Linked DNA regions of Sphingobium yanoikuyae. The protein of the gene in region 1 binds, or shares a complex with, the protein of each later gene. Links are inferred from orthologs where the notes say so. Each region holds a gene or a part of one and is shown in the gene's direction. Other genes may lie near its edges. The genes, in order: secY, secA and secG.

Region 1 (3,022 bases):
TTTCGTTTTTTTAGCGGAAGCGCTAACGGGCGCTTCCTTTAGATGATCCCGCACGGGATCAGCGCGACAAAAGCGAAAGCGAGTGCGAACATGAAACTGAACGAAATCAACGACAATGCCGGTGCCCGCAAGGGTCGTATGCGCGTCGGCCGCGGTATCGGCTCGGGCAAGGGCAAGACCGCCGGTCGCGGCCAGAAGGGTGCCAAGGCACGCTCGGGCGTCAGCATCAACGGCTTCGAGGGTGGCCAGATGCCGCTCCACATGCGCATCCCTAAGCGCGGCTTCAACAACATCTTCGCCAACGATTATGCGATCGTGAACCTGGGTGAAGTGCAGGCCGCGATCGATGCCGGCAAGCTGGACGCCGCTGCCGTCATCGACCATGCTGCGCTGAAGGCAGCCAACCTGGCCCGTGGTGGCAAGGATGGCGTCCGGGTTCTCGCCAAGGGCGAACTGACCGCCAAGGTCAGCTTCCTCGTCGCCGGTGCCTCGAAGAGCGCCGTCGAAGCGGTCGCCAAGGCCGGTGGCAAGCTGGACGTGATCGAAGTCGTCCCGGCAGCCGAGAAGGCCAAGGCGAAGAAGGGCACCGCCCTTGCCGCCAAGAAGGCCGCCAAGGCCTAAGTCTCGCCCGAGACTTGCAAGCACGGCCCCGCTGCCCGATATGGGTTGGCGGGGCTATGTGTATCGGGGGGAGCATATGTTCGTCGCAACGGCGGCAACTCCCGTTCGACATGGTCTTCCCGCCCCGCTAAGGGGGTAGCGATTCCGCCACGGAGCCCGACGGCTCCGGCAAGAATGATTTGAAGGGCAGCCACAATGGCATCGAGAGCCGACCAGCTCGCATCCAATCTCAGCCTCGCGAAGTTCAGCCAGGCGACCGACCTCAAGAAGCGCCTGTGGTTTACCCTCGGCGCGCTGATCGTCTTCCGCTTCCTCAGCTTCGTGCCGCTGCCGGGTATCGATCCCACCGCGCTCGCGGCCTGGTCGCAGAAGTCGGCCGGTGGCATCCTCGACATCTTCAACACCTTCTCGGGTGGTGCATTGTCGCGCGCGAGCCTCATCACGCTCGGCATCATGCCCTATATCACCGCGTCGATCGTGGTGCAGTTGGCCGCCTCCCTCTCGCCGCAGCTCGCGGCGATCAAGAAGGAAGGCGAGAGCGGCCGCAAGAAGCTGAACCAGTATACTCGCTATGGCACCGTCGGCCTGACCGCCGTGCAGGGCTATGCCGCCGCCGCCAACTGGCAGGCGCAGGGCGTGGTCGTGGACCCCGGCATGCTGTTCGTCGTCTCGGCGATCATCTCGCTGATCGGCGGCACCATGTTCCTGCTGTGGCTGGGTGAGCAGATCACTTCGCGCGGTATCGGCAACGGCACCAGCCTGATCATCATGGCCGGTATCGTCGCGCAGCTGCCGGTGACGCTGAGCAACCTGTTCAAGTCGGGCAGCGAAGGCTCGATCTCGGGCCTGGTCATCTTCCTGGTCGTCGTGCTGGGCTTTGGTCTGATTGCCTTCATCTGCTTCATGGAACGGGCGCAGCGCCGGGTGCTGATCCAGTATCCCAAGCGCCAGACGCGCCAGGGCCTGATGCAGGCCGATCGCAGCCACCTGCCGCTGAAGGTCAACACCGCGGGCGTGATCCCGCCGATCTTCGCCAGCTCGCTGCTGCTGCTGCCGCTGACCATCTCGCAGTTCATGGGCGTGAAGGCGGACGATGACAGCCGCTGGAGCAGCATCGTGCTGACGATCAACCAGTATCTGTCGCACGGCAGCCCCTTCTACATGGGCCTTTATGGGCTGGGGATCGTCTTCTTCTGCTTCTTCTACACCGCCGTGGTGTTCAATCCGGAAGAGACGGCCGACAATCTGAAGCGCAATGGCGGCTTCATTCCGGGCATCCGTCCGGGCAAGAATACCGAGAATTATCTCGATTATGTCCTGACCCGGATCACCGTGATCGGCGCCGCCTACCTGGCCTTCATCTGTCTGGTGCCGGAATTTGCCATCGCCCGGGCGGGAATTCCCTTCTACCTTGGTGGGACTAGCCTGCTGATCGTCGTCAATGTTACGGTCGATACCGTGACCCAGATCCAGAGCCATCTGCTTGCCCATCAATATGGGGATCTGATCAAGAAGGCGAAGCTGAAGGGCCGTCTGCGCTAAGGGGGCGCAGACAGGCAAGCGCAAGTACAAGGGGAGAATGCGCGCAATGAATATCATTCTGCTTGGTCCTCCGGGTGCCGGCAAGGGCACCCAGGCCACGCGGCTCGTCGACAGCCGTGGCATGGTTCAGCTGTCGACCGGCGACATGCTGCGGGCTGCGGTGAAGGCGGGGACTCCGGTCGGCCTTCAGGCCAAGGCGCTGATGGAATCGGGTTCGCTGGTGCCGGACGAGGTCGTCTCGGGCATCATCGGCGAAGCGCTTGATGCGCTGGCGGCCGATACCGGCGTGATCTTCGACGGCTATCCGCGGACCGAGGCCCAGGCCCATTCGCTCGACACCATCCTGGCCGATCGCGGCCGCACGCTCGATCATGTGATCGAGCTGGAAGTGGACGAGGATGCGCTGGTCGAGCGCATTACCGGTCGCTTCACCTGCGCGACCTGCGGCGAAGGCTATCATGATGTCTTCAAGCAGCCCAAGGTCGAGGGTACGTGCGACAAGTGCGGCGGGCATGAGTTCAAGCGTCGTCCCGACGACAATGAGGAAACCGTGCGTACCCGCATGGCCGAGTATCGCGCCAAGACCGCACCGATCCTGCCGATCTACGAAGCGCGCGGCATCGTCAGCCGCGTCGACGGCATGGCCGACATGAACGATGTCAGCGGCGCGATCGTCGCCATCTTGGACGGCGTTCCGGCCTGAGCTATTCTCCCTCCCCGACGACAAGGCGGGGAGGGGACATGGCCTATCCAATCAGATCGATACTGACAGGCGCTGGCGGCCGCGCCCGGACAGGGTGGGGTGGTTGCCAGCAGCGATGCCGGCTTTGTCGTGCAGGCGAGCGTGGACGTGGCTATG
Region 2 (3,421 bases), 1.7 Mb from region 1 along the record:
ACATATTGGCTTTCGTCATGATCGAAGGGTGCGGCAATCGCGGCGATCAGGAACCAGCCGGTCAATGCGCTAACCAGCAGCGCCGCCAGAGGCAGGCGCAATCGGCGCGACGGCGCCATGGAAATGGAACGATACACCCTGTTTGCGACCCTTGTTGTCGTGGCGCTCTTGCGGCGGCGTGCGCCCAAACGCAAAATATTTTCGGCGGCGCGTCGCGCCTGCACGACGGCAGGACGGCGCGGCTGCGGCAAAACCGCATCGGGCAAAGCCGTTACAGCCGTGCGACAGTCCGTCGCATTGATTGACTATCGGCTGTGCCGTGCCTAAATCGCGGCGCATATCTGCCCATGTGTCCGTTGGACCCATGGCCCCCTCATTGTCAGGAATTTGCATGTTCGGCGCACTCGCCAAGTCTATCTTCGGATCGTCCAACGAACGTTATGTGAAATCGCTGGGCAAGGTCATCGACCAGATCGCCGCCTTCGAACCGACGATCCAGGCGATGAGCGATGATGAACTGGTGAACCAGACGGCGCGCTTCCGTGAGCGCCTGGCCAATGGCGAAACGCTGGACGGCCTGCTGCCCGAAGCCTTTGCGACCGTTCGTGAAGCCTCGGTCCGCGTGCTCGGCATGCGTCACTTCGACGTCCAGATGATCGGTGGCATCGTCCTGCATCGCGGCGAGATCGCCGAAATGCGCACCGGTGAGGGCAAGACGCTGGTGGCGACGCTCGCCACCTATCTGAACGCGCTTGAGGGCAAGGGCGTCCATGTCGTCACCGTGAACGACTATCTGGCCAGCCGTGACTGCGAATGGATGGGTCAGGTCTATCGCTTCCTGGGCCTCACCACCGGTGTGATCGTGCCCAACCTGTCGGAAGACCAGCGCCGCGAGGCCTATAATGCCGACATCACCTATGCGACCAACAATGAACTCGGCTTCGATTATCTGCGCGATAACATGAAGTTCGATCGCGGTGCGATGGTCCAGCGCCCGTTCAACCATGCGATCGTCGACGAAGTCGATTCGATCCTGATCGACGAAGCGCGCACGCCGCTGATCATTTCCGGTCCGACCGACGACAAGTCGGAGCTGTATGTCGCGGTCGACGCGATCGTGAAGCAGCTGGTCGAGGAGGATTATGAGAAGGACGAGAAGCAGCGCACGATTACGCTGACCGAAGACGGCACCGAGAAGATCGAGCGCCTGCTGGAGGCCGCCGGCCTGCTCCAGGGCAATAATCTCTACGATTTCGAGAACACGCAGGTCGTCCATCACGTCAACCAGGCGCTGCGCGCGGTGGTGATGTTCCGCCGCGACATCGATTATATCGTCAAGGACGGCAAGGTCGTCATCATTGACGAATTCACCGGCCGCATGATGGATGGCCGCCGCTGGTCGGACGGTCTGCACCAGGCGGTGGAAGCCAAGGAAGGCGTCCAGATCGAGCCGGAAAACCAGACGCTGGCGTCGATCACCTTCCAGAATTATTTCCGCATGTACCCCAAGATTTCGGGCATGACCGGCACCGCATCGACCGAGGCGACCGAATTCTACGAAATCTACAAAATGAACGTCGTCACCATCCCGACCAATCGGCCGGTGCAGCGCGTCGACGAAGAAGACACGTTCTACAAGAATCTGGAAGACAAGTTCCGGGGCATCGCGCGCACCATCAAGGAACATGCCGAAAAGGGTCAGCCGGTGCTGGTCGGCACCGTGTCGATCGAAAAGTCGGAAATGCTGTCGGAATTCCTCAATCAGGAAGGCGTCAAGCATGCGGTCCTGAACGCGCGCTTCCACGAGAGCGAAGCCCATATCGTGGCCCAGGCAGGCCGCAAGGGCGCAGTGACGATCGCCACCAACATGGCTGGCCGCGGCACCGACATCAAGCTGGGCGGCAATCTGGAGATGCGCGTCGAGGACGAGCTGCGTGATATGCCGGAAGGCCCGGAGCGCGACGCAGCGGTCGCCCGCATCGAGGTCGAGATCGAGGCGGAGAAGCAGGAAGTGCTGGCCGCCGGCGGCCTGTTCGTTCTGGCGACCGAGCGGCACGAAAGCCGCCGTATCGACAATCAGCTGCGTGGCCGTTCGGGCCGTCAGGGAGACCCCGGCCTGTCGCGCTTCTACCTCAGCCTCGACGATGACCTGATGCGCATCTTCGGCCCGGACACGATGTTCGCCAAGATGATCCGTTCCAACCTGGAGGATGGCGAGGCACTGCCCCCGTCCAAGTGGCTGAGCAAGGCGATCGAGACCGCCCAGCGCAAGGTCGAGGCCCGCAACTACGACATCCGCAAGCAGGTCGTCGAATATGACGATGTCATGAATGACCAGCGCAAGGTGATCTACGAGCAGCGCAGCGACATCATGGACGCCGAAACGGTGGACGATGTCGTCACCGACATGCGCCATGAAACGGTCAATGACCTGGTCGGCGCATCCTGCCCGCCGGGCACCTATCCCGAACAATGGGATATGGAGCGGCTGAAGCTGCGCACCGCCGAAGTGCTGGGTCTGGAGCCTGATTTCGACGCCTGGCTGGCCGAGGACGCCGTCGATCCGGAAATGATCGAGGAGCGGCTTGCCGGTCTGGCCGACGCGGCCATTGCCGAGAAGACGCAGGAAGTCGAAGCGGCCGACTGGCACATGATCGAGAAGAGCATCATGCTCCAGAGCCTCGACCATCACTGGAAGGAGCATCTCTCGACGCTCGACGCGCTGCGCCAGGTGGTGCATCTGCGCGCCTATGCGCAGAAGACGCCGATCAACGAATATAAGCAGGAAGCCTTCGCCCTGTTCGAGCGCATGCTCGAGAATATCCGCGAGGACGTGACCAGCTCGATCGCGCGGGTGCAGTTCCGTATGGAAGCGCCGCAGCCGCAGTTCGACCTGCCGGTGCTGCCGGACTTCATCACCACCCATATCGACCCCTTCTCGGGCGAGGATAACAGCGCGGATATCGATGGCAGCCAGCTGGCGGGCATCACCACCACCATTCCGCGCGCGCCGGTGGACAATGTCGCGCCGGGCGAGTTCGCCAATCTCGACATCAGCCGCAACGCGCTTTGCCCCTGCGGTTCGGGTCAGAAATACAAGCATTGCCATGGTGCGCTGAGCTGAGGCGCGACCACAGGCGAGAAACAGGGAAGGGCGTTGCCGATGGCAGCGCCCTTTTTTTGTTTTGGTCCTGCAATGAAAATGGGGAACTCTTGCGCTGACAGGCCGTTGCGCATTGCGCCTGTGCGATGCGGACCGGATGTTCCGGCGGAAGGAGAAAGGCATGAGGAAATTTGCGATGGTATTGGCCTTGGCTGTGATCGCGGCCCCGATTGCGGCAACGGCCCAGCCGCCCGGCCATGGGCAGAACAAGCCTTCGCACAATAATGGCAACGGTCCGGGCAACCGACCGCCGGGCCA
Region 3 (3,031 bases), 3.0 Mb from region 1 along the record:
GCGGCCGTGGCGGACGGTCTGGACAAATGCTGCATCGCCGTCCATCGGCTTGATTGCCTGAAAGCGGAACCAGGAGACGCGGTGCATGCCGTGGGGACCCGCTGCGGGCACGTGCAGCAATAATCACAAGGGGACTTGGACCGATGAGCAGGCGCAAGCTGGTGGTCGGCAACTGGAAGATGAACGGGATGCGCGCGCATCTCGACGAGGTGGAGGCAATCGGCAAGCTCGCCGCGCAGCATCCGGCGGTGGAAGTCGGGCTCTGCCTGCCGGCCACGCTGATCATGGCCGGGTCGCAGCTGAAGGGCGCGGCCTTCATCGGCGCCCAGAATTGTCATATGGAACTGAGCGGCGCCTATACCGGCTCGCTGTCGGCCGAGATGCTGATCGAGGCGGGGGCGACCTGGGTCATTACCGGTCATAGCGAACGGCGCGAGACGCGCGGCGAGACCAACGCCGATGTCGCCGCCAAGTCGGTCGCCGCCCATGCGGCGGGCATGAAGGTGATCCTGTGCGTCGGCGAAACGCTCGCCGTGCGCGATGCGGGCGATGCCGACGAAGTGGTCACCGCCCAGTTGCTCGCCTCGCTGCCCGAAGGCGCGAGCGCCGACTGGCTGGCCGTCGCCTATGAACCCATCTGGGCGATCGGCACCGGCCGTATCCCGACGCTGGAGGCGATCCAGTCGATGCACGCCACCTTGCGGGCTGCGCTTGCCAGTCGGATCGGCCAGGAACAGGCCGACGCCATGCGCATCCTTTATGGCGGATCGATGAACGGCGATAATGCCGCCGAGATCATCGCCCTGCCGGACGTCGACGGCGGCCTGGTCGGCGGCGCCAGCCTGTCGGCTGCCAAGTTCGAACCGGTGATCGCCGCCGCGGATTGATGCAGAGCGCCCTCTCTTCGTGCGGAAGAGGGGGCTTCTGGCTTGATGCGAGTCGGGCTCGTTGCTGGCTGTGCGTTGAAGGGGCTGGCTATCTTCACTCCGTTCGCCCTGAGCGAAGTCGAAGGGCGCTGCTGAGCGAAGGCGAAGCTATTGCCTCGCTCCGCTCGGCCGAGGGCTTCGACTTCGCTCAGCCCGAACGGTTCTTTCACTGTCCAGACTTGATTATATGGGCCATTGCAAGCCAACCGCAGCGCCTTCTGCACGCGGCCTCATCCGTGCCTTCGTTCATATCGACAGGCTCGCCGGTTGCCCCGGCGGCCCATCATCGCTATGTGCGCGCCAACGCATTCCTTCATTGGACAGAAAAGAACCCGCATGTTCACCTTCCTTCTCGTCGTGCAGGCGATCGTCGCTGCCCTGCTGGTCACCGTCATTCTGATGCAGAAGTCGGAAGGTGGCGGTCTGGGCGTCGGTGGCAGCCCGGCCGGGCTGATGTCGGCGCGCGGCGCGGCGGATTTCCTGACGCGTTCGACCACGATCCTGGCGACCATCTTCGTCCTGCTGTCGATCACCCTGGCGGTCATCGCCTCGGTCCGTCATGCCGGCGGCGACATCGACACCTCGCTGGTCAAGTCGGCTCCCGCCACGCAGGCCCCGGCGCCCGCGACCGGCAACGCCGACCCGCTGGCCGGGGCGGCCAGTGCCGCCGGCAATGGTTCGGCAGCGAACGGCGCAGTTCCGCTCGCTAACTGACCTTTTCGTCGTTCATCGCCATATTTTTTGCGAGCGTGCGGATTCGCGCGCTTGCTCAACTCGTTTGTATAAGGCTAAGCCTCTTCTCCCATGACGCGGTATATTTTCATCACCGGCGGCGTGGTCTCCTCGCTTGGTAAGGGCCTCATGGCCGCATCCTTGGCAGCGCTGTTGCAGGCGCGGGGCTATCGCGTGCGAATCCGGAAATTCGACCCCTATCTCAACGTCGATCCGGGCACGATGTCGCCCTATCAGCATGGCGAAGTCTATGTGACCGACGACGGGGCGGAAACCGACCTCGATCTTGGCCATTATGAACGCTTTACCGGCGTGTCGGCGCGCCAGTCGGACAACGTCACCCAGGGCCGGGTCTATCAGACCATCATCCAGCGCGAACGGCGCGGCGACTATCTGGGCGCGACTGTCCAGGTCATCCCGCACGTCACCGACGAGATCAAGGCGTTCGCCACGGCGGAGACCGAGGATCTGGACTTCGTGCTGTGCGAAATCGGCGGCACCGTCGGCGACATCGAATCGCTGCCCTTCATGGAAGCGATTCGCCAGCTCCATAATGATCTGGATCGCGGCCAGTCGATCTTCGTCCATGTGACCCTGGTGCCCTATCTCGCGGCGGCCGGCGAACTGAAGACCAAGCCGACCCAGCACAGCGTGCGCGAGTTGACCTCGCTCGGCATCCAGCCCGACATCCTGCTGTGCCGCGCCGAGCATCCGCTGCCCGAGAGCGAGCGCAAGAAGATCGCCCTCTTCTGCAATGTCCGTCCCGAGGCGGTCATTCCGGCGCTCGACGCCAAGAGCATCTATGCCGTGCCCGAGCAATATCATGCCGAGGGTCTCGACAATGAAGTGCTGCGCGCCTTCGGCATCACCGATGCGCCCGCGCCGTCGATGGACCGCTGGACCGATATCATGGATCGCCAGCTCAATCCCGAAGGCGAAGTGACGATCGGCGTGGTCGGCAAATATGTCGGCCTGCTCGACGCCTACAAGTCGCTGCACGAAGCGCTGCACCATGGCGGCCTTGCCAACCGGGTGAAGGTCAACATCAAGTGGATCGACGCCGAACTGTTCGAGAAGGGCGACGATCTCGCCGCCAGCCTCGAACCGATGCACGGCATTCTCGTCCCCGGTGGCTTCGGCGTGCGCGGGTCGGAAGGCAAGATCGCGTCGGTCAAGTTCGCGCGCGAACGCGACGTGCCCTTCTTTGGTATCTGTCTTGGCATGCAGATGGCCTGCATCGAAGGCGCGCGGAACACGGCGGGGATCGAGAATGCCTCGACCACCGAGTTCGGCGAGACCAGCGAGCCGGTCGTCGGCCTCATCACCGAATGGATGAGCAAGGAAGGCCTGCAGAAGCGCACTGCCGAGACCGA

What was found.
Region 2: the proteins of secY (region 1) and secA are in contact, whole or in part, in a crystal structure (PDB 3DIN), measured with the Thermotoga maritima proteins. The link is inferred for Sphingobium yanoikuyae from one-to-one orthologs. Residues at the interface, in WP_004081795.1 of Thermotoga maritima: Glu108, Gly109, Glu110, Glu111, Ala236, Glu237, Arg238, Arg239, Ile240, Thr241, Ile242, Gln243, Tyr244, Ala245, Arg246, Arg247, Val248, Thr249, Gly250, Arg251, Arg252, Val253, Tyr254, Gly256, Ala257, Ser258, Thr259, Tyr260, Leu261, Pro262; in WP_004082002.1 of Thermotoga maritima: Glu261, Ala262, Arg263, Lys300, Ala301, Arg302, Thr303, Ile304, Ile305, Leu323, Tyr324, Asp325, Pro326, Val329, Ser330, Tyr333, Ile336, Lys340, Phe345, Val349, Glu363, Phe364, Tyr374, Ser375, Gly376, Gly377, Glu393, Ile395, Thr482, Ser483.
Region 3: secY (region 1) and secG share a complex: the UniProt entries of both Escherichia coli proteins name them as parts of the sec protein translocase complex. The link is inferred for Sphingobium yanoikuyae from one-to-one orthologs.

The regions. Positions count from the first base shown.
Region 1 is NZ_CP139979.1:3,757,350-3,760,371, reverse strand. Bases 120-2,989 are described here. They hold secY (preprotein translocase subunit SecY), read left to right. Parts: upstream 120-816; coding sequence 817-2,163; downstream 2,164-2,989. Other genes in these bases: U0025_RS17240 (SRPBCC family protein), read left to right, coding at 2,966-2,989; U0025_RS17245 (adenylate kinase), read left to right, coding at 2,210-2,866; rplO (50S ribosomal protein L15), read left to right, coding at 120-621. Outside these bases: more of rplO, read left to right, coding at 91-119; more of U0025_RS17240, read left to right, coding at 2,990-3,022. UniProt on the Escherichia coli protein: The central subunit of the protein translocation channel SecYEG. Consists of two halves formed by TMs 1-5 and 6-10.
Region 2 is NZ_CP139979.1:2,105,864-2,109,284, reverse strand. Bases 56-3,324 are described here. They hold secA (preprotein translocase subunit SecA), read left to right. Parts: upstream 56-391; coding sequence 392-3,124; downstream 3,125-3,324. Other genes in these bases: U0025_RS09690 (glycine zipper 2TM domain-containing protein), read left to right, coding at 3,285-3,324; U0025_RS09700 (glycosyltransferase family 39 protein), read right to left, coding at 56-137. In the rest of the region: more of U0025_RS09700, read right to left, coding at 1-55; more of U0025_RS09690, read left to right, coding at 3,325-3,421. UniProt on the Escherichia coli protein: Required for protein export, interacts with the SecYEG preprotein conducting channel.
Region 3 is NZ_CP139979.1:723,250-726,280, forward strand. Bases 73-2,951 are described here. They hold secG (preprotein translocase subunit SecG), read left to right. Parts: upstream 73-1,262; coding sequence 1,263-1,640; downstream 1,641-2,951. Other genes in these bases: tpiA (triose-phosphate isomerase), read left to right, coding at 144-887; U0025_RS03390 (CTP synthase), read left to right, coding at 1,731-2,951. In the rest of the region: more of U0025_RS03390, read left to right, coding at 2,952-3,031. UniProt on the Escherichia coli protein: Subunit of the protein translocation channel SecYEG. Overexpression of some hybrid proteins has been thought to jam the protein secretion apparatus resulting in cell death; while this may be true it also results in FtsH-mediated degradation of SecY.